2 regions of the Novilysobacter ciconiae genome follow, and region 2 is predicted to be linked to the other one. Evidence: predicted binding sites of a transcription regulator. Region 2 holds the regulator's gene; the other holds the start of a gene.
The links. The regulator FliA, encoded in region 2, starts transcription of late flagellar genes. The targets are predictions, from matches to a motif close to TAAAGTTTNNCNNNCNNNGGCCGATAA.
Positions count from the first base shown of each region.

Region 1: the regulator FliA is predicted to act here: its motif matches at 5,164-5,190, upstream of INQ41_RS12115 (GGDEF domain-containing protein).

Region 1 is NZ_CP063656.1:2,688,751-2,698,148, reverse strand. Features, by position in the region: gene hslV (ATP-dependent protease subunit HslV) at 649-1,200, shown strand; gene hslU (ATP-dependent protease ATPase subunit HslU) at 1,203-2,585, shown strand; gene INQ41_RS12135 (RNA polymerase sigma factor) at 2,790-3,296, shown strand; gene INQ41_RS12130 (hypothetical protein) at 3,293-3,835, shown strand; gene fabR (HTH-type transcriptional repressor FabR) at 3,839-4,516, opposite strand; gene INQ41_RS12120 (hemerythrin domain-containing protein) at 4,542-5,048, opposite strand; gene INQ41_RS12115 (GGDEF domain-containing protein) at 5,238-6,395, shown strand; gene INQ41_RS12110 (GFA family protein) at 6,400-6,768, opposite strand; gene INQ41_RS13310 (hypothetical protein) at 7,372-7,644, opposite strand; gene INQ41_RS12105 (nucleoside deaminase) at 7,808-8,260, opposite strand; gene ubiE (bifunctional demethylmenaquinone methyltransferase/2-methoxy-6-polyprenyl-1,4-benzoquinol methylase UbiE) at 8,361-9,200, shown strand; gene INQ41_RS12095 (M1 family metallopeptidase) at 9,273-9,398, shown strand, end outside.
Region 2 is NZ_CP063656.1:756,641-766,038, reverse strand. Features, by position in the region: gene fliR (flagellar biosynthetic protein FliR) at 1-42, shown strand, start outside; gene flhB (flagellar biosynthesis protein FlhB) at 89-1,252, shown strand; gene flhA (flagellar biosynthesis protein FlhA) at 1,285-3,339, shown strand; gene flhF (flagellar biosynthesis protein FlhF) at 3,381-5,141, shown strand; gene INQ41_RS03425 (MinD/ParA family protein) at 5,128-6,009, shown strand; gene INQ41_RS03420 (RNA polymerase sigma factor FliA) at 6,006-6,755, shown strand; gene cheY (chemotaxis response regulator CheY) at 6,817-7,209, shown strand; gene INQ41_RS03410 (protein phosphatase CheZ) at 7,206-7,808, shown strand; gene INQ41_RS03405 (chemotaxis protein CheA) at 7,849-9,398, shown strand, end outside.

The sequences.
Region 1 (9,398 bases), 980 kb from region 2:
GCGGGGCGGGGGACCCGGTTCAAGTCGCTCCACGATATTCGCTTGGTTGAACCGGATCCCCCGCCCCGCCCAACGGTTCACGCCGCGGCCTGGGGGGCCAGCCTCGTTCACTGCGTTCGCGTTTGCTCGCGTCTGCTTTGGCAGGCGCCGATGACCGCGGGTTGTTGGAGCGCGCGGCCTTCTATGTAATCGCAACGGACATCGCATCTTGCCTCGCCGCAGAACGTCGGTTGCGAGTCGTCGCAGCAGCAACGCTATTTGTCACCGAAAAGGTCCACACATCGGCGCTCCGATCTTGCTTGCCCCACCAGATCGCGGCGCGCTCCGAGAGCGGCTGCCGGGTGCCGTTTCCACAAAGCGAATTTCGTGGAGCGACTGGAAACGGTACCCGGCAGCCGCCCCCGGGCATCCCATACGCAACCAGCCAGCACCTCGGCCGGTGCCCGGCAGCCGCCCCCGGGCATCCCATACGCAACCAGCCACTACCTCGGCCCGGTACCCGGCAGCCGCCCCCGCGCATCCCATACGCAACCAGCCAGCACCTCGGCCGGTACCCGGCGGCCGCCTCGCGCATCCCCACCATTCAGCCCCCAGCGCTTGAACAGCGCCGCGCGACCCCCATCCATGAGGTTCGACCACGGAGCCCACATGGATCCCAGCCAGAACCCCACCGTCTTCCACGCCACCACCATCGTCTCGGTGCGCCGCAACGGCCGCGTCGCCATCGCCGGTGACGGCCAGGTCACCCTGGGCAACACGGTGATGAAGTCCAACGCCCGCAAGATCCGCCGCCTCGGCCGCGACGAGCAGGTCATCGCCGGGTTCGCCGGCGCGGCCGCCGATGCGTTCACCCTGTTTGAGGTCTTCGAAGCCAAGCTCGAGAAACACGGCCAGCTGACCCGCGCCGCCGTCGAGATGGCCAAGGACTGGCGCACCGAGCGCCGGTTCGGAAAGCTCGAGGCGCTGCTCGCGGTGGCCGACAGGGAAACCTCGCTGATCATCAGCGGCACGGGCGATGTCATCGAGCCCGACGACGGCATCATCGCCATCGGTTCGGGTGGCATGTACGCCCTGTCCGCCGCCCGCGCGCTGTACGCGCATACCGAACTGGACGCCCGCACCATCGCGACCGAGGCGATCAACATCGCCGGCGACGTGTGCATCTACACCAACCGCAACGTCGTGGTTGAGGAGCTGTAAGCATGAAGTTCAACCACACCAGCGCCACGATGACACCGCGCGAGATCGTGCAGTCGCTCGACACCCACATCATCGGCCAGCAGGACGCCAAGCGCGCCGTGGCCATCGCGCTGCGCAACCGCTGGCGCCGCAGCATGCTGGCGGATGACCTGCGCAACGAGGTCATGCCCAAGAACATCCTGATGATCGGCCCGACCGGCGTGGGCAAGACCGAGATCGCGCGGCGCCTGGCGACCCTGGCCAATGCGCCGTTCGTGAAGGTCGAGGCGACGCGCTTCACCGAGGTCGGCTACGTCGGCAAGGACGTGGAGCAGATCATCCGCGACCTGGCCGATACCGCGGTCAAGCTGTATCGCGAGCAGGCCAAGCAGAAGGTCCGCACCGAGGCCGAAGAGCGCGCCGAGGACCGCATCCTCGATGCCCTCCTGCCCAGGCGCACCAAGGGGCTGGGCGGTGGCATCGGCTTCGATCCCAAGGCGGCCGCCGAGGAGCCGTCGGCGCAGGAGTCCGAGACACGCATCAAGCTGCGCCGCCAGCTGCGGTCTGGCGAGCTGGACGAGCGCCAGATCGACATCGAGACCGCGGTCCACGTCAGCGGCGTGGACATCATGGCGCCGCCGGGCATGGAGGAGATGGGCCAGCAGCTGCGGCAGATGTTCTCCCAGCTGGGCAGCAGCAAGACCAACACCAAGACCATGACCATCAAGGCCGCTCGCCCGCTGCTGATCGAAGAGGAAGCCGGCAAGCTGGTCAACGAGGACGAGGTCCGCGAGGCCGCGATCGAGGCGTGCGAACAGCACGGCATCGTGTTCCTGGACGAGATCGACAAGGTCGCCAAGCGCGGTGAGAACGTGGGTGGCGGCGACGTCAGCCGCGAAGGCGTGCAGCGCGACCTGCTGCCGCTGGTGGAAGGCTCGACCGTCAGCACCAAGTACGGCTCGGTGAAGACCGACCACATCCTGTTCATCGCATCCGGCGCGTTCCACATGGCCAAGCCATCGGACCTGATCCCGGAACTGCAGGGCCGCTTCCCGATCCGGGTCGAGCTGTCGGCGCTGACCAAGGGCGACTTCATCCGCATCCTGACCGAGCCCAAGGCGGCCTTGACCGTCCAGTACATCGAGCTGATGAAGACCGAAGGCGTCAGCCTGGCGTTTACCGACGATGCCATCGAGCGCATCGCCGAGATCGCCGCGCTGGTCAACGAGCGCCAGGAAAACATCGGTGCCCGCCGCCTGCACACCGTGCTGGAGCGCCTGCTGGACACCCTCAGCTACGAGGCGCCCGACCGCGACGGCCAGGCGATCACCATCGACCGCAACTACGTTGATGCCAACCTGGGCGAGCTGGTGAAGGATCCGGATCTGAGCCGCTACATCCTCTAAGTCGCTGGACTGAAAGCCCGCCACCCGGCGGGCTTTTTTCTTGGGACGTCCCCCATCTTTGGGGTTGATGACGCGATCGCACGAGCGCTCGCGCGGCGCATGTGTCAGGTTTTCCGCGACCGCCACGTCTAACAAGGCTATGGGGATGCAAACGAGGCGCGCATGGAGCTCGCAAACAGCAGTGCACGGGCAGGGCGCGACAGAATGAGTCGCGCCCAGCCGGTGACCGATATCGATGCGGTGCTGCGCGAGCACGGCGCGATGCTGTTCCGCATCGCCTCGGGTTACACACGCACCAACGCGGCGCGCGACGACCTTGCCCAGGAAATGTCCGTGGCGGTCTGGAAGGCGCTTCCCGCCTTCCGCGGCGACGGCCCGCTGAAGGCCTTCGTCGCGCGTACCGCGCAGTTCGCTGCGCTGGATCACGTGCGCAAGCGCTCCAACCGCTTCGACGGTGACGCCATCGACGACAGCTTTGAGAGCCACGACCCGCGTCCCGACGAGCACGCCGGCCAATCGCAGCGCCGGCAGCGCTTGCTGCAGGCAGTGCGCGGCCTGCCCGTCGGCCAGCGCGAGTGCGTGCTGCTGGTGCTGGAGGGCTTCGCCAATCGCGAGATCGCCGAGATCCTCGGCATGCCCGGCAACACCGTCGATCAACGCCTGTCGCGGGCGCGACAGCATCTGCGCACGCTTCTGGAGCCCGCGAAATGAGCAATCAGGAATGGGACGCGCTCGCCGCGCAATGGGACTCGATGAGCGTGGGCGATCCGGCAGTCCTGCAGCAGCGGCTGCGTCGCCATGCGCGCCGCACGCACCTTGGACTGATTGGCGAGCTGGGCGCGTTCGTGCTTGCCCTGGCGATGATCGGGTGGGCGTGGGTGGACGATCCCGGCATGCGGCGCTGGCTGGTGGTCGCCGGCGTGCTGTTGGTGGCTTGCCAGGGGATCTACCTGCTGCTGCGTCGGTGCTATCGCCTGTTCGGCTCGCCCGAGCGCGGACTGGTGGGGTTGATCGACGCCGAGATTGGCCGCGCCCGCTTCATCCTGGCAACGCACTGGGCCGGAGTGCCCATCGCGCTGGTGATGGTCGCCTGTGCGTGGGTGCTGATTCCAAGCATCCAACTTGAGAAGGTGCAGGGCGGCACCGTCATGTCAGCCGTGCTGTATCTGCCGTATCTGGCTGCGCGCACCTGGCAGATGCTGCGCAGGATCCGCAGCCTGCGCCGCGAGCGGGCGGAGCTGTTGCGCTGATCGTCAGCCGGTCGCCAGATTCGTCGCCTGGGCGCCGTTGACGATCATCCGCACCATCGTGGTGAGCTCGTCGATCTGCTGCGGGTAGCGCTCCGGCGGCAGGTCCATCGCGCTGCCACCGACGGCAAACACCAGCCGCGTGATCGCGCGGGCCACCAGCGCCGGCTCGTGCATCGGCACCCGGTTGAGCTTGGAGAGCCGGATCAGGTCCACCCGCAGCTCTTCCTCGAAGAAGCGCAACTGCCGGTCGACTGCCTCCTTGTACGCATCCGAGCCCACCAGGCCTTCGCGCAGCAGCAGGTGCAGCAGCTTGTCGTCGGCGCGCAGCTGATCGAAGAACGCCTCCACCGAACTGCGCACCACGCCGCCGTTGGGGTCGGCGCGATTGCGCGCCCGCCCGATGATGGCGCGCAAGGACGTGCCGGCGCGCTCGATCAGCACCACGGCCAGCTCGTCGATGTCGCGGAAATGCCGGTAGAAACTGTTGGGCGCGATCTTCGCCTCGCGCGCCACCTCGCGCAGGCCGAGCGTAGAGACGCTGCGGTTCGGGCCCAGAATCGCCAGCGCGGCCTCGATCAGGTCTTCACGGCTGATCGCCGGTCTGCGGCCGGGGCCGTCGCTGGTGGTCGGAATCGGTTTGGGCACCTGTGCCGCCGGGAGTGCAGGGGAAGAGGCCGACATCATCTCTTAAAACGCGCTGCGCACCTCATAGGTGATACAGGACGTACAGCTCCGACTCCTCGCGCGCGATGCGCTGGGTCAGCAGCCGCCCGACTTCGCCATGGGCGGCCAGGAATTCCGCCTGGTTCGCCGCGTTCACCGGCTCCTTGCGGTACCGGGCGACGAAGTCGACCACGCCGCGCGCGATGGAGTTCATCTCGCGCCGGAAACCACGGATCAGCGCCGTGTTCTCGGCGTCGTCGGCCAGCATCTGTTCCAGATAGACGTAGAAGCGCACGTTCTCCGTCAGCAGGTGCGATTCCAGGCGCACCTTGAACTCCTGCAGCGCCGCGTCGAGCCCATCGAAGCGGCCCGCAGCCGCGTCCTCGCCCATGCGCGTGTACATCGCGACGAGCTCTTCGTGGTCGTGCTTGAGGCTGTCGACGAGGGTCTCGTCGTAGCGGATGGTGCGTGCGGCGTTGCCTGGCTCAGGCAACACCGGCGCCGCGGGTTCAGGCGCCTGCGTGCCGAAAAGCCGTTTCAAGAAACCCATTGTGACCTCCCCTGTGAACAGGGAGTTGTAGCCCGTCGCCCCGGTGCAGGCAAGTTGAGGCCTGGCCGCACTTCACGGGCTGTGAATGTGGAACACACAAATTTCGCGAACGCCCTTCAGGTTCTGCCGGGCCGGCCGATAGGTCCAATAGGTCAACCCTCCCGGTAGCCGTGCTGGAGCGCCAGAACAATGCAATCGCTACTTTCCCGGATGGTGGACCTGGTGGGCAGCGCCCACCCGCGGCGCAGGGAACGACTGATGCAATGGCTGATCGCGGGCTACATCTACATGGGCGCGGCGATCTGGCTGATCGCCGGCGTGCTGCAGGGATGGATGAGCAAGACCGCCGCCCTGCTCTGGCTGGGCTTCGTCTTCGCCGGACTTCTGGCCGGCTATGTCGCCCTTCGCAGCGGCTGGACCGAGCGGTTCCAGGACCCGTCGCTGACCATCTGGCAACTGTCGATCGGCGTGCTCTGTGCCAACTGGGGCTACCTGCTCATCGGCCCGATGCGCACCGCGGCCCTGTTGCCGATGGTCGTGACCATCGTATTCGGCGCATTCACCCTGCAGTGGCGACAGATCGCGTTCCTGACGGTCCTGAACCTGTTCGCGCTGGTCGCGGCCGTGACACTGCGTGCGTGGTTCCCGCAATGGATCCCGCAGCACGGCGCGATGACGCCGCTCATGGTCGACATCAATAATGTGCTGATGCTGCTGGTGGTGCTGCCGCCGCTGGGGTTCATCGTGGCGCGCCTGTCCAGTGTCCGGCGCAAGCTCCACCGCCAGCGCGAAGCGCTCATGCAGGCACTCTCGCAGGTCGAGCGGCTGGCGGTGAGCGATGAACTCACCGGCATCGCAAACCGGCGTTCCATGCGAACGCTGCTGGAGCGGAGCGCCGCGCTGTCCTCGCGCGAGTTCGCGCCGTTTTGCGTGGCGCTGATCGACATCGACCACTTCAAGGCCATCAATGACGAGCTCGGACACGCCGGTGGCGACGAGGTACTCAGGGAATTCGCCCGCCGCGCGACGGCGATGCTGCGCACCACCGACGCGATCGGCCGCTGGGGCGGCGAGGAATTCGTGGTGCTGGCGTGCGGCAACGTCGACGGCATCTGCCGCCTGCTGGAACGGATGCGAAGGGCGGTGGCGAACTGCGGGACCGACAGCCGGTGCATCACCTTCTCCGCCGGCGTCGCCCAACACCGCCGTGAAGAGACCGCCGACGACCTGCTCGAGCGCGCAGACCGCGCGCTGTACGAAGCGAAGCGCGCGGGCCGCAACCGCAATGCCGTGGCGCCCGAGGGCGACCCATCGCAGCGCTACGCCACCGCTGAATCACCGCAATAGGCTTTCATTGATCGCGCCCATCCGCAGGGTGGTGGACGCCGTCTTCGGTGACGACGTCGGGCAGGTCAAACGGGTTGATACCCTCCAGGCAGCCGACGTTGTAGCCGTACTGCATGGGATCGGACCGACGATGGTGATGCGTGTAGATCCCGCAGATCCGGCAGAAGTAGTGCTTCGCCGTATGGGTGTTGAACTGGTAGAGCGTCAGTTGCTCCGAGCCCTTCGTAACACGCAGGCCGTCCAACGGGACCGAGGCGACGATTGCGCCCTTGCGCCGGCAGATGGAGCAATCGCAGCGCCGCGGATTGACGATCCCGTCGGGCAGGTCGAGCTCCAGCTCGACCGCGCCGCAATGGCATGACGTCCGGTGGATGGGTTGGACCTAGACGCCGCCTACCAGTTTGATCATCGGAAATGTCCGCGTGGGGAGGGAGCAAGTCTACGTTCGATAGCTAGAGGCAGCCGCGGCATGATATTGCGGGCAACTATGAACTCCATCCGCCGAGCAGCCGGCGCCGACCTTGAGCAAAAAAGCCTCGCTGCTGAGGTATTAGGGGTCAGAATCCGCCGTGGCGCCGGTCCACTGGGCGGAAAGAGTTACCGTTTCAACTTGAACGAGTTCTTAGTGTCCAACCGCTAGTCACCGCCATCTCCTCCACCACCGTCAGCACCGTCTGATCCGTCCCCAAAGTCATCGTCTCCGCTCGGGTCAAAGCTCCTCCAGGCATCGTGCGCGAGACCATTAAACACAGCGAGCGAAAGAGCGATGATGCCGACACCAATAAGGCCGCCGTGCGAAAAGGCCAGCCCTAGACCGAGTAAGCATCCCAGTATTCCAGACGCTTTTTGCAATATGGTTACGTTGTCCATCTAACGCCATAGTTAAGCCGGCCCGCAGCGAGTTGGCCGTGTGTTGATTGAAATCGAACCATGATTCTGTTTGGAAATGGGACTTCGTGAGCTAGGCCTGAGCGAGCTAGACAGCGGCGCTTTCATGGAACCGCTTCAATACGATGCTGAGTAATATGCCAACTAACGCGCCCAATAGCCCAAAAGACCCAACGCTTCCGGAGATGAAGTAGCCGCTGGCGGCACCCAACGCGTACCCTGCGAGGACGAATTTAGCTTGCCGTCTTTGGCTTGCAACCTTCTCCGCTTCGCGTGCTCGCTTACGGCGAGATTCCTCTTTTGCAAGTGGCTCACGATCGAGTATCACCTGAGCCATCGCATCAGCTTGCGTCTTATCCATGTCCGCGACCTACTCCCAAAGCTGTTTCACACCTGTCAGGCGCCAAACGGGTGCCTATTCGTTCTGTCGATTTCCAACTACCCGACGCAATGTGCGGGAGCCGCCTCACCCCAATCAATCCGTCCCAGGCAAACTTCCGTCTGTTTTGGGTAACAAACGCCCCTCACTCCCCAATATCCTCATCCCAGACCTCGGGATTAGCCGCAATATACCCATGCATCATCTCCATGCAATCCTTGTCCGCCAGATCGATCACGGTTGTGCCGTTCTCCCGCAACCAGTCGATCCCGCCGCGGAATGTTTCCGACTCGCCCACCACGACGGTGCCGATATTGAACTGTCGGATCAGGCCGCTGCAGTACCAGCAGGGCGCGAGCGTCGTGACCATGATGGTGTCGCGGTAATTGCGCTGGCGGCCGGCCTTGCGGAAGGCGTCGGTCTCGCCGTGGCTGGACGGGTCGCCGTCCTGCACGCGCCGGTTGTGGCCGCAGCCCAGCAGGCGGCCGTCGGCGTGGTACAGCGCGGCGCCGATCGGGATGCCGCCTTCGGCCAGGCCCTGGCGGGCCTCGGCGACGGCGGTGGCGAGCAGGGCGGGATAGTCGGGGGTGCTGATCATCGGTCGGCCGGTAGCGGTGGATGGAGGGATCGTCGCCGCGCCCACGCGGGATGTCGAGCGCGTGAGCGCAACGCCGGCGGGGCGGTGCGATAATCGGCCCATGAACGATCCAAACCCCAGCAGCGCCCCCGATTCCGTCGCCGACACCGCGCGCGCGCACGATGCGTCCACGGCGGCGCCGGCGCCGCAGGCCAATCCCGCCGGCACGACCCATTTCGGCTTCCGCGATGTTCCCACCGGGGACAAGCAGAAGCTGGTCGGGGAAGTGTTTTCCTCGGTCGCCGGCAGCTACGACCTGATGAACGACCTGATGTCGATGGGCATCCACCGGATCTGGAAGCGCTTCTTCGTCGCCACCGCGCAGGTCAAGCGCGGCGACCGGGTGCTGGACCTGGCCGGTGGCACCGGCGATATCGCGTTGCTGCTCAAGGATCGCGTCGGCGATACCGGCTCGATCGTGCTGGGCGACATCAACGGCGCGATGCTGCGCGTGGGCCGCGACCGGATGACCGACAAGGGCAAGGTCGCCGGCTTTGACTACGTGCAGATGAATGCCGAGAAGCTGCCGTTCCCGGACGCCAGCTTCGACCTGGTCACCATCGCCTTCGGCCTGCGCAACGTGACCGACAAGGACGCGGCGCTGGCCGAGATGCACCGCGTGCTGAAGGTCGGCGGCCAGGCACGGGTGCTGGAGTTCTCCGAGGTCAAGCCGGAGTGGTTCAAGCCGATCTACGACTTCCATTCCTTCAAGATCCTGCCGCGCCTGGGCCAGCTGTTCGCCAGGGATGCCGACAGCTACCAGTACCTCGCCGAGAGCATCCGCAAGCACCCGCCGCAGGACGAGCTCAAAGCGATGATGGAGGGCGCGGGTTTCGCCCGCTGCAGCTACCGCAACATGTCCGCCGGCATCGTCGCCATCCACACCGGCTACAAGGTGTAGGACGGAAGTCACTTCGCGCCCCGCGCGGGCGCGGCTACACTCGGGGATTGTCCTGCAACCCCGGGCCTGCCCATGCGCTCCTCGATCCTGACCCTGTTTTTTGCCGCCGCCGTGGTACTGGGCGGCTGCTCGCGCGACAACGCGCCGGCCGCGGATACGGCCGCCAAACCCGATGCCGATGTGGCCACCGCCGCACCG
Region 2 (9,398 bases):
TTCGAGGATGCCTTCCTCGCGGCGCGCGCGCTGACCGGCTGACCGCTTCCAAGGTGCGGCCCGCAGCCGATCACCACGGAAGCGAACGATGTCCGGCGACCAGGAAGACCGTACCGAACAACCCACCGAGAAGCGCAAGCGCGAAGCGCGGGAGAAGGGCGATGTGCCGCGCTCGCGCGAGCTGGCCAATGTCTCGGTGCTGGGCGTCACCGCCGTGGCGCTGATGGTGCTCGCGCCCGGCATCGGCCGGGATGCCCAGGCCTGGCTGGGCGGCGCGCTCACTGTGGATCCGACCATCCTGGGCAAGCCCGACCGCTTGCTGACCCACGCGGTGATGCTGGTCGTGACCCTGGTACTGCCGATCCTGCCGATCCTGGCCGCGTCGCTGGCGGCCTGCCTGATCGCCCCGGCCCTGATGAGCGGCATCCGCTTCTCCGGCAAGTCGTTGAAAGTCGATGTCAAACGGCTCAACCCGGCGTCCGGGCTCAAGCGCATCTATGGCAAGGAAGGGTTCGCCGAACTGCTGCGTTCGCTGATGCGCGTCGTGCTGGTGGTCGGGACCGGCGCCCTGGTCATCACCGGGGCCATCGACGACATATTGGCGATGCCGCGGATGGCGCTGGACGTCGCCATCAATACCGGTCTGCACACCGCCATGACCGCGCTGCTGGCGATGGCCGGATCGCTGGCGCTGATCGCCGCCATCGACGTGCCCTGGCAGCGCCACCAGCACAACGCCAAGTTGAAGATGACCAAGCAGGAAGTCCGCGACGAGATGAAGCAGACCGAGGGCAACCCCGAGATCAAGGCTCGCGTGCGCCAGGTCGCCCGCCAGCTGTCGCAGCGCCAGACGATGGAAGCAGTGCCCACAGCGGACGTGATCGTCATGAACCCGACCCACTACGCGGTCGCGCTGAAGTACGACGCCGACAAGATGCGCGCGCCGCGGGTGGTCGCCAAGGGCGTGGACGAGACCGCGCTGATGATCCGCGACGTGGCCGAAAAACACCGGATCAGCGTCATCGAGGCGCCGCCGCTGGCACGCGCCTTGTATAGGCAGGCCAAGGTCGATCAGGAGATCCCCGTGAAGCTTTACGCCGCCGTCGCCCAGGTGCTGTCCTACGTCTACCAGCTCAAACGCTGGCATCCGGCGCAGGGGCCGCTGCCGTCGCTGGACCTGCCCGATGTGGGCCCCGATGGCGCCATCGACGCCGAGCCGACAGGCGTGGCTGACGGAAACCCGGCGCCGTGAGCGCGCAACCCGCCCCGACGAATTTCGGCCAGATGGCGCGCTCGCTGCGCAACGGCGCCGCCGCGCCGGTGGTGGTGCTGGCGATGCTGGCGATGGTGGTGGTGCCGCTGTCACCGCTGGTGCTGGATGCGCTGTTCACGATCAATATCGCGCTGTCGCTGGTCGTCCTGCTGGCGGTGGTGTACGTCAAGCGCCCGCTGGAATTCTCGGTGTTCCCGTCGGTGCTGCTGATGGTCACTCTGTTGCGGCTGGCACTGAACGTTGCTTCCACGCGTGTGGTCCTGCTGCACGGACACGAAGGCTCGGGCGCGGCCGGCAACGTGATCGAGTCCTTCGGCAACTTCGTCATCGGTGGCAGCTACGCGGTCGGCATCATCGTTTTCGCGATCCTGACCATCGTCAACTTCATCGTGGTCACCAAGGGTTCCGGCCGCATCGCCGAGGTGTCGGCGCGCTTCATCCTGGACGCAATGCCCGGCAAGCAGATGGCGATCGATGCCGACCTCAACGCCGGCCTGCTGAGCCGCGAGGACGCCAAGGCCCGGCGCCAGGAAGTCGCCGAGGAGGCGGACTTCTACGGTTCGATGGACGGCGCCAGCAAGTTCGTGCGCGGCGATGCGATCGCCGGCCTGCTGATCCTGGTGATCAACCTCATCGGCGGGATCCTGATCGGGGTCCTCCAGCACGGCATGCCGTTTTCCACGGCGGCGGAGGTGTACGCACTGCTGACCATCGGCGACGGCCTGGTCGCGCAGTTGCCGGCGCTGCTGGTGTCGACGGCGGTGGCCATGCTGGTGACCCGTGCGACACGCGAGCAGGACATGGGTCCGGCGGTGTCCAAGCAGGTGTTCGGGCACAAGCGCGCGCTGATCGTGGCGGCCCTGTTGCTGGGACTGATCGGCGTGGTCCCGGGGATGCCCAACCTGCCCTTCCTGGTCCTGTCCGCGACGATCGGCTACGCGGCCTGGCAACTGCACAAGCGCGAGCTGGCAGCGGATGCATCGCCCTCCGGGGATGACGCTGCAGTTGCCGGCGCGGGGGGTGCGCAGCAGGCTATGGCCGAGTTGAGCTGGGACGAGGTCCGCCCGGTGGAACCGCTCGGGCTTGAGGTGGGCTACAAGCTGATCGCCCTGGTCGACAAGACCCAGGGCGGCGAGCTGCTGGCACGATTGAAGGGCATCCGCCGCAAGCTGACCCAGGACCTGGGCTTCCTGATCCCCGCCGTGCACGTCCGCGACAACCTGGAGCTGGCGCCGGGTCAGTACCGGATCCTCGTCCACGGCGTGCCGATGGCCAGCGGCGAGCTGCACCCCGACCGCGACCTCGCGCTGGATCCGGGCCAGGTGTTCGGCCCGCTGGACGGCATTCCCGGCAAGGACCCGGCGTTCGGACTGGACGCGGTGTGGATCCCGCCGTCTCAGCGCGCGCATGCCGAATCGCTGGGCTACACGGTGGTGGACGCATCCACCGTGGTCGCCACCCACCTCTCCCACGTCGTGCGCGAGCGCGCCTCCGAGCTGCTCGGCCATGACGAGGTGCAGCAGTTGCTGGCAAGTGTCGGCAAGGTGACACCCAAGCTCGTCGAGGATTTGACGCCCAAGCTGCTGCCGTTGTCGGTGGTGGTGCGCGTACTGCAATCGCTGTTGCTGGAGAAGGTGCCACTGCGACAGATGCGTCAGATCGTCGAGGCGCTGCTGGAGCACGGCGCGCACACGCAGGATCCGGCGACGCTCACCGCCGCGGTGCGCAATGCACTGGGACGTTTCATCGTCCAGGAATTGAACGGCCTCAAGCCCGAGCTCCCCGTCTACACCCTCGACCCGGCTCTGGAACGGGTTTTGCAGGAGTCAGTCAGCGGCGCAGGTAGCGCGCTGGAACCGGGATTGGCCGAGCGATTGCACCAGAACCTCAGCGATTGCGTCAGCCAGCAGGAAGGGCGCGGTGAACCGGCGGTGCTGCTGGTACCGGGTGGCATCCGGGCAACCATCGCCCGCCTGGTGCGCCACAGCGTACCGGCACTGTCGGTACTGGCCTACAGCGAAGTGCCCGAAGACAAGCGTTTGCGGTTGGTGGGGTCGATCGGCTGAAGAGCCGGACTTTGGAATAACGGGATCAGGGAAACACCGTCATGAGAATCAAGCGTTTCATCGCCGCCGACATGCGCACTGCCTTGGGCATGGTCCGCGCCGAGCACGGTCCCGAGGCCGTGATCCTCTCCACCCGGCCCACCGCGGATGGCATCGAAGTGGTCGCCGCCACCGACTACGACGAGGCCCTGGTGAACCAGGCGCTGCGGGCGGCCACGCCCGGCCTGGCTCCGGCCGGCGAAGGCGTGTCGGCTGCCGGGTACCTGATCAAGGAAGCGCCGGTGGTCACCGACCCTCCCGCTGAAATCCCGGCAGCTGCCAGTAACGACGCCCCACCGCGCGACAGCTTCGCCCGCCGTGCGCGCGCCGTGTTCGGCATCGGCGACGCTGCGGCGCCTGCAGCGAGCCGAAAGGCGGGCGCCGATGCGACCCTGGCCGAGCTGACCGCAGGTTTCCCGACCGCCGCCGCCGTTACGCCGACCGCCCCCAGCGCCGCTGCCCGCCCGCTCGCACCGGCACCGGCGCACTTCCAGGCCATGATGGCGGCGATGGTGGACACCGCGAACGCGGCATCGGTGGTTGCCGATAGCCCGCGGTACGCCGCACCCGAGCCCACTGTGGCGCCGACGAAGATTGCCGCGACTCAGGGTGCCGCTGCCCACGCGCCGCGACCGTCCGAGCACGCTGAACCCGCGTCGGCCGGGTTCGCCCCACCGGCCGCCGCCGGGATCGCCGCAGAGCCCGCGCCGTCATCGCCGGATCACCCGACTCCGCCCGCGGACGAGGCGGTGCCTGCTGTAGCCGTCGCTGCTGCCACGAAAGCCCTCGGCCCCGACGCCGCTCCGGCGTCGGAACCAGCGACTGCCACGCCCGTGCTGCAGGCGGTGCCGGACCCCGATCCGGACATCTCCGCCATGCGCGAGGAACTGACCTCGATGCGGCGGATGATCGAGCGCGAGATGGGCCAGTTCACCACCGAGCGGTTGCGGGGCTCACCGGCGCGCGCAGCCGCCTACGACATCCTGCTGGGCTACGGCTGCGACGAGTCGCTCGCCCAGTCCGTGGTCGCCAAGCTCAACCCCGCGCTGCCGCCGGACCAGGTACGCGCACCCATGCTCGCCGAGCTGGCGCGGATGCTCACCGTGCTGCGCAGCGAACCGATCGACGAGGGTGGCGTGATCGCCCTGATCGGCCCGACCGGCGCGGGCAAGACCACCACGGTGGCCAAGCTGGCCGCCCGTTTCGCCGCCCGCCACCGCGCCCGCGACGTCGCCCTGGTCACCACCGATACGGAACGCCTGGGCGCGATCGAGCAACTGCATGCGCACGGTCGTCGGATGGGCATCACGGTGTGCGAAGCGCGCGGCGCGGAAAGCCTCACCCAGACGCTGGAACAGCTGCAGGACTACCCGCTCGTGCTGGTGGATACGGCCGGCTACGGAAGCCGCGACCGCGCCCTGCTGGGGCAGATCACCTGGCTGCGGGCAACGCGCCAGCTGCGCAGCCTGCTGGTGATGCCGGCCAACGCCCATCCGCACGACCTCAATGAGCTGGTCCGCCGCTACCGCATCGCCAGCCCGGAAGCCGTGGTGCTGACCAAGACCGACGAGACCGGACGCCTCGGCGCGGCCCTGTCGGTGGCCGTGCGCAATGGCCTCAGCCTGGCGTACACGACCCACGGGCAACTGGTTCCGGGCGACCTGCAGGCGGCCAACGCATCCAATCTCGTCCTCCAGCTGGAGAAACTCCGACGTGCGGCCGATAACCCCTTTGTCACCGAGGACGAACATGCCAACGCCTGACCTCCATTGCGCCGTCGACCTGGCGAGCCCCCCGGCCGCCGCACCGGTTCCGCCGGTGCGCGTCATCGCCGTTGCCAGCGGCAAGGGCGGGGTCGGCAAGACGAGCGTGTCGGTCAACCTGGCCATGGCGATGGTCAATGCCGGCCAGCGCACGCTGTTGCTGGACACCGACCTGAGCCTGGCCAACGTGGACGTCATGCTCGGCCTGTCGCCACGCTTCACGCTCGCCGACGTGTTCGCCGGTCGCTGCGAGCTCCAGGACACCTTGCTGGAGGGCCCGGGCGGATTGCTGGTCGTCCCGGCCGCGTCGGGCAAGCGCCACATGACCGAGCTGTTGCCCCAACAGCACGTCGGCCTGGTGCACGCCTTCAGCCAGCTCGACATCCCGGTCGACACGATGGTCATCGACAGCGCGGCGGGCATTGCCGACGGGGTGCTGACCTTCTGCCAGGCGGCCCAGGACGTGATCGTGGTGGTCTGTGACGAGCCCGCCTCGGTGACGGACGCCTACGCGCTCATCAAGGTGCTCAACCGCGACCGCGGTGTCAGCCGCATCCAGGTGCTCGCCAACCAGGTGCAGAGCGCGGCGGAAGGCCGGCAGTTGTTCGGAAAGCTCGAGCGGGTCGCGTCCCGTTTCCTGGACGTCACCCTCAACTACCTGGGCGCCATTCCGCGTGACGAGTGGCTGCGCCGGGCGATCCAGCGCCAGGAATCGGTCATGGAGGCGTTCCCGTCCAGCCCGTCGGCCGTGGCGTTTCGCGACATCGCCCGCCGGGCCAGCCAATGGCAGTCCCCACCGGGTCCACGCGGCCACGTGGAGTTCTACATGGAGCGCCTGATCACGCCTACCCGGAGTGCCGTCGCATGAGCCTTGCCGCAGCCGCCTATCGCGCTTCCATGCCGCGCCACGATGCTGCCGAAGTGGTCGAGCGCCACGGCGAACTGGTGCGCCGGATCGCCCACCACCTGGCCGCGCGCCTGCCCTCCAGCGTCGAGGTCGATGACCTCATCCAGGCCGGCATGCTCGGCCTTCTGGATGCCGCCCGCAATTTCCAGGACGACCAGGGCGCGGCCTTCGAGACGTACGCCTCGATCCGCATCCGTGGCTCGATGATCGATGAGATCCGGCGTGGCGATTGGGTGCCGCGCTCGGTGCACCGCCGCTACCGCAATGTCGTTGCCGCCACGCGACGCGTCGAGCAGCTCACCGGTCGCTCGGCCACGACCCAGGAGGTCGCCGCCCAGCTGGAGGTCAGCCTGGAGGACTACCACCGGATGCTGGAGGAGGCCTCGCGTGGGCAGCTGATCAGCCTGGACGCACACACCGAGGAATACGACGGCGAGCCCCGCGTTGCGGCAAGCGGGGCCACCCCGGCCAGCGCGTTCGACTACAGCGAGTTCCGCGAATCGCTGGGCGGCGCCATCGGCGAACTGCCCGAGCGCGAACAGCTGGTGCTCTCGCTGTACTACGAGCAGGAGCTGAACATGCGCGAGATCGGCGCGGTGCTGTCGGTCAGCGAATCGCGCGTCTGCCAGATCCACGGCCAGGCGATGCTCCGGCTGCGCGCACGCCTGGGTGACTGGCGCGAGACCGCGCTGGACGCCGACGACTGATCCAGAAACCGCCTGCCACCCGGGGCCACCGCCCCTTGCACACGTCAACCAACGAGTACCCATGAACAAGAACATCCGCATCCTGATCGTCGACGACTTTTCCACGATGCGTCGCATCGTCAAGAACCTGCTCAACGACCTCGGGTTCACCAACACCACCGAGGCCGACGACGGCACCACCGCGCTGGTCGAGCTGAACAAGGCCAGCTTCGACCTGGTGATCACCGACTGGAACATGCCCGGGATGCCCGGCATCGACCTGCTGCGCGCCATCCGCGCCAATCCGGCAATGGCGAAGACCCCCGTGCTGATGGTGACCGCCGAGGCCAAGCGGGAGCAGATCATCGAAGCCGCGCAGGCAGGGGTGAACGGCTACGTCATCAAGCCCTTCACCGCTGCGACTCTGGGCGACAAGCTGGGCAAGGTCTTTGAGCGCGTGGGAGCCAGTGCGTGACCGACCACGACCGCGAGGTGATCATCCAGCGCCTGCACGCAGCACTGTGGGCGCTGGAAAACGATGACCATGCCGGCTGGCGCGCCAACGTCGATGCGCTGATCGAGTGGCGCACGCAGCCCTTCGTGCAGGGGCTGGCGCGCCTGGCGCGCGAGTTGGAACAGGCCCTGGGCGAGCCCGGCGGGAACCCGCCGACCGCGGCATCGCTTCCCGATGCCTGTGCGCGCCTGGAGCATGTGGTCACCCTGACCGAGCAGGCCAGCATGCGCTCGCTCGACCTGGTCGACGAGTGCGGGGAGCTGCTTCGCCAGTTGCCCATATCGGGTGATGCGGCCGCCGGCGAGGCCGTTGCGGGCATCCGCTCGCGGCTTTCCGAGCTTACCGCCGCGCAGGGCTATCAGGACCTCACCGGTCAGATCATCCTGCGCGTGGTTGCGCTGGTACGTGCGGTCCACATCGGACTGGGCGAGGTGACCGCCGAAGCGGACCGCCCGCTGCAGATCTGCAACCGCGGTTTCGGCCCCGCGGTGCGCGGCGTGGATCCCGAACCGGTCAGCCAGGACGATGCCAACTCGCTGTTGACGTCGCTGGGCCTGTAGGAACGTGGACGTGGCCTCGGACATTTGCGCCGACTTCCTGATGGAGGCGCGCGAGATCGTCGACCAGCTCGGCGAGCAGATGGTCGCGCTGGAGCACGCACCCAACGACCGGGAATGCCTGAACACGGTGTTCCGCGGTTTCCACACCATCAAGGGCGGCGCGGGATTCCTGGATTTCCCCGGCATGGTCGCGGTCTGCCACGCGGTGGAAGACCGCTTCGATCTGGCACGCAACGGCGCGACGCCGATGGACTCGACCGCCTTCGACGGTGCGCAACAGGCACTGGACCTGCTGGTGGACATGCTGGACTGCATCGCCGCCGGTGATGCGCTGCCCGATCCGCCCGCCGCACTCATCGACAGCATGCGCGTGCAGGCGGCTCCGATCGCGGGAGAGCCGCTGACTGCGGCCGCCGGGGCAGGCGATGACCTGGACGATCTGGATTTCGAGGCGTTGCTGGACAGCCTGCACGGCAGCGGTGGCATCCCCGGCATCACGGCGACCGCGGGAGGTCCCAGCGGACACGAACCGCCGGCGCCGCCGACGCCGTCGCCGACGCCCGCGATCACTCCATCTCCCCCGGCGCCAGCGCCGGCCGCGCCTGCGAACCCGCGCAAGGCGCAGGCGGCTGCCGCGCACGATGAGCCGACCGTCCGCGTGGACGTGCGGCGCCTGGACGCCATGGTCAACCTGGTCGGCGAACTGGTGCTCGCGCGCAACCGGCTCAAGACCCTGCGCCCGCGCCTGCACGACGAGGAGCTGGATCGGGCGGTCGGGGCGCTGGATGGCGCCACCTCGCGCCTGCAATCGGCGGTGATGATGGCGCGCATGCAGCCGGTGGGACGCGTGTTCGCGCGCTTCCCCAAGCTGGCCCGGGATGTGGCCCGGCAACTCCAGAAAAACGTCGAACTAGTCGTCGTCGGCGCGGAAACCGAGCTGGACCGAAACCTGGTGGAAGCCTTGGCCGATCCGCTGGTGCACCTGGTGCGCAATGCGATCGACCACGGCATCGAATCACCGCAGACCCGGCGCGAGACCGGCAAGCCCGAACAGGGACAGGTCCGCCTGTCCGCGCAGCAGGAAGGTGACCACGTCGTCATCGAGGTGCGCGATGACGGCGCCGGGATCGATCCGGACCGGATCCGCGACATAGCGGTACGCAAGGGACTGATCGACGCCGATGCCGCCGCGCGGCTGCCGTCCGATGAGTGCCTGCAACTGCTCTTCCTGCCGGGCTTTTCGACCCGCGCGGAAGTCAGTGACCTCTCCGGCCGCGGGGTGGGCATGGACGTGGTGCAGTCGCGCATCCGCGAACTGTCGGGCCAGGTCCAGATCCAGTCCGAGCCCGGCCACGGCTCGCGGTTCGTGATCCGGGTGCCGCTGACCCTGGCGATCCTGCCCACGCTGCTGGTGGAGATCGAGGCGGACGTCTACGCCTTGCCGCTGGTGCGCGTGGTGGAGGTGCTCGCGCACCTGCCCGGCACGCCCATGTCGATCGACGGCCAGGACGTGATCGACCTGCGCCGCGAACCCCTGCCCTTGCTGGACATGCGCCAGTGGCTGGGACTGGCGAGCGCGCCGCTGGCGCT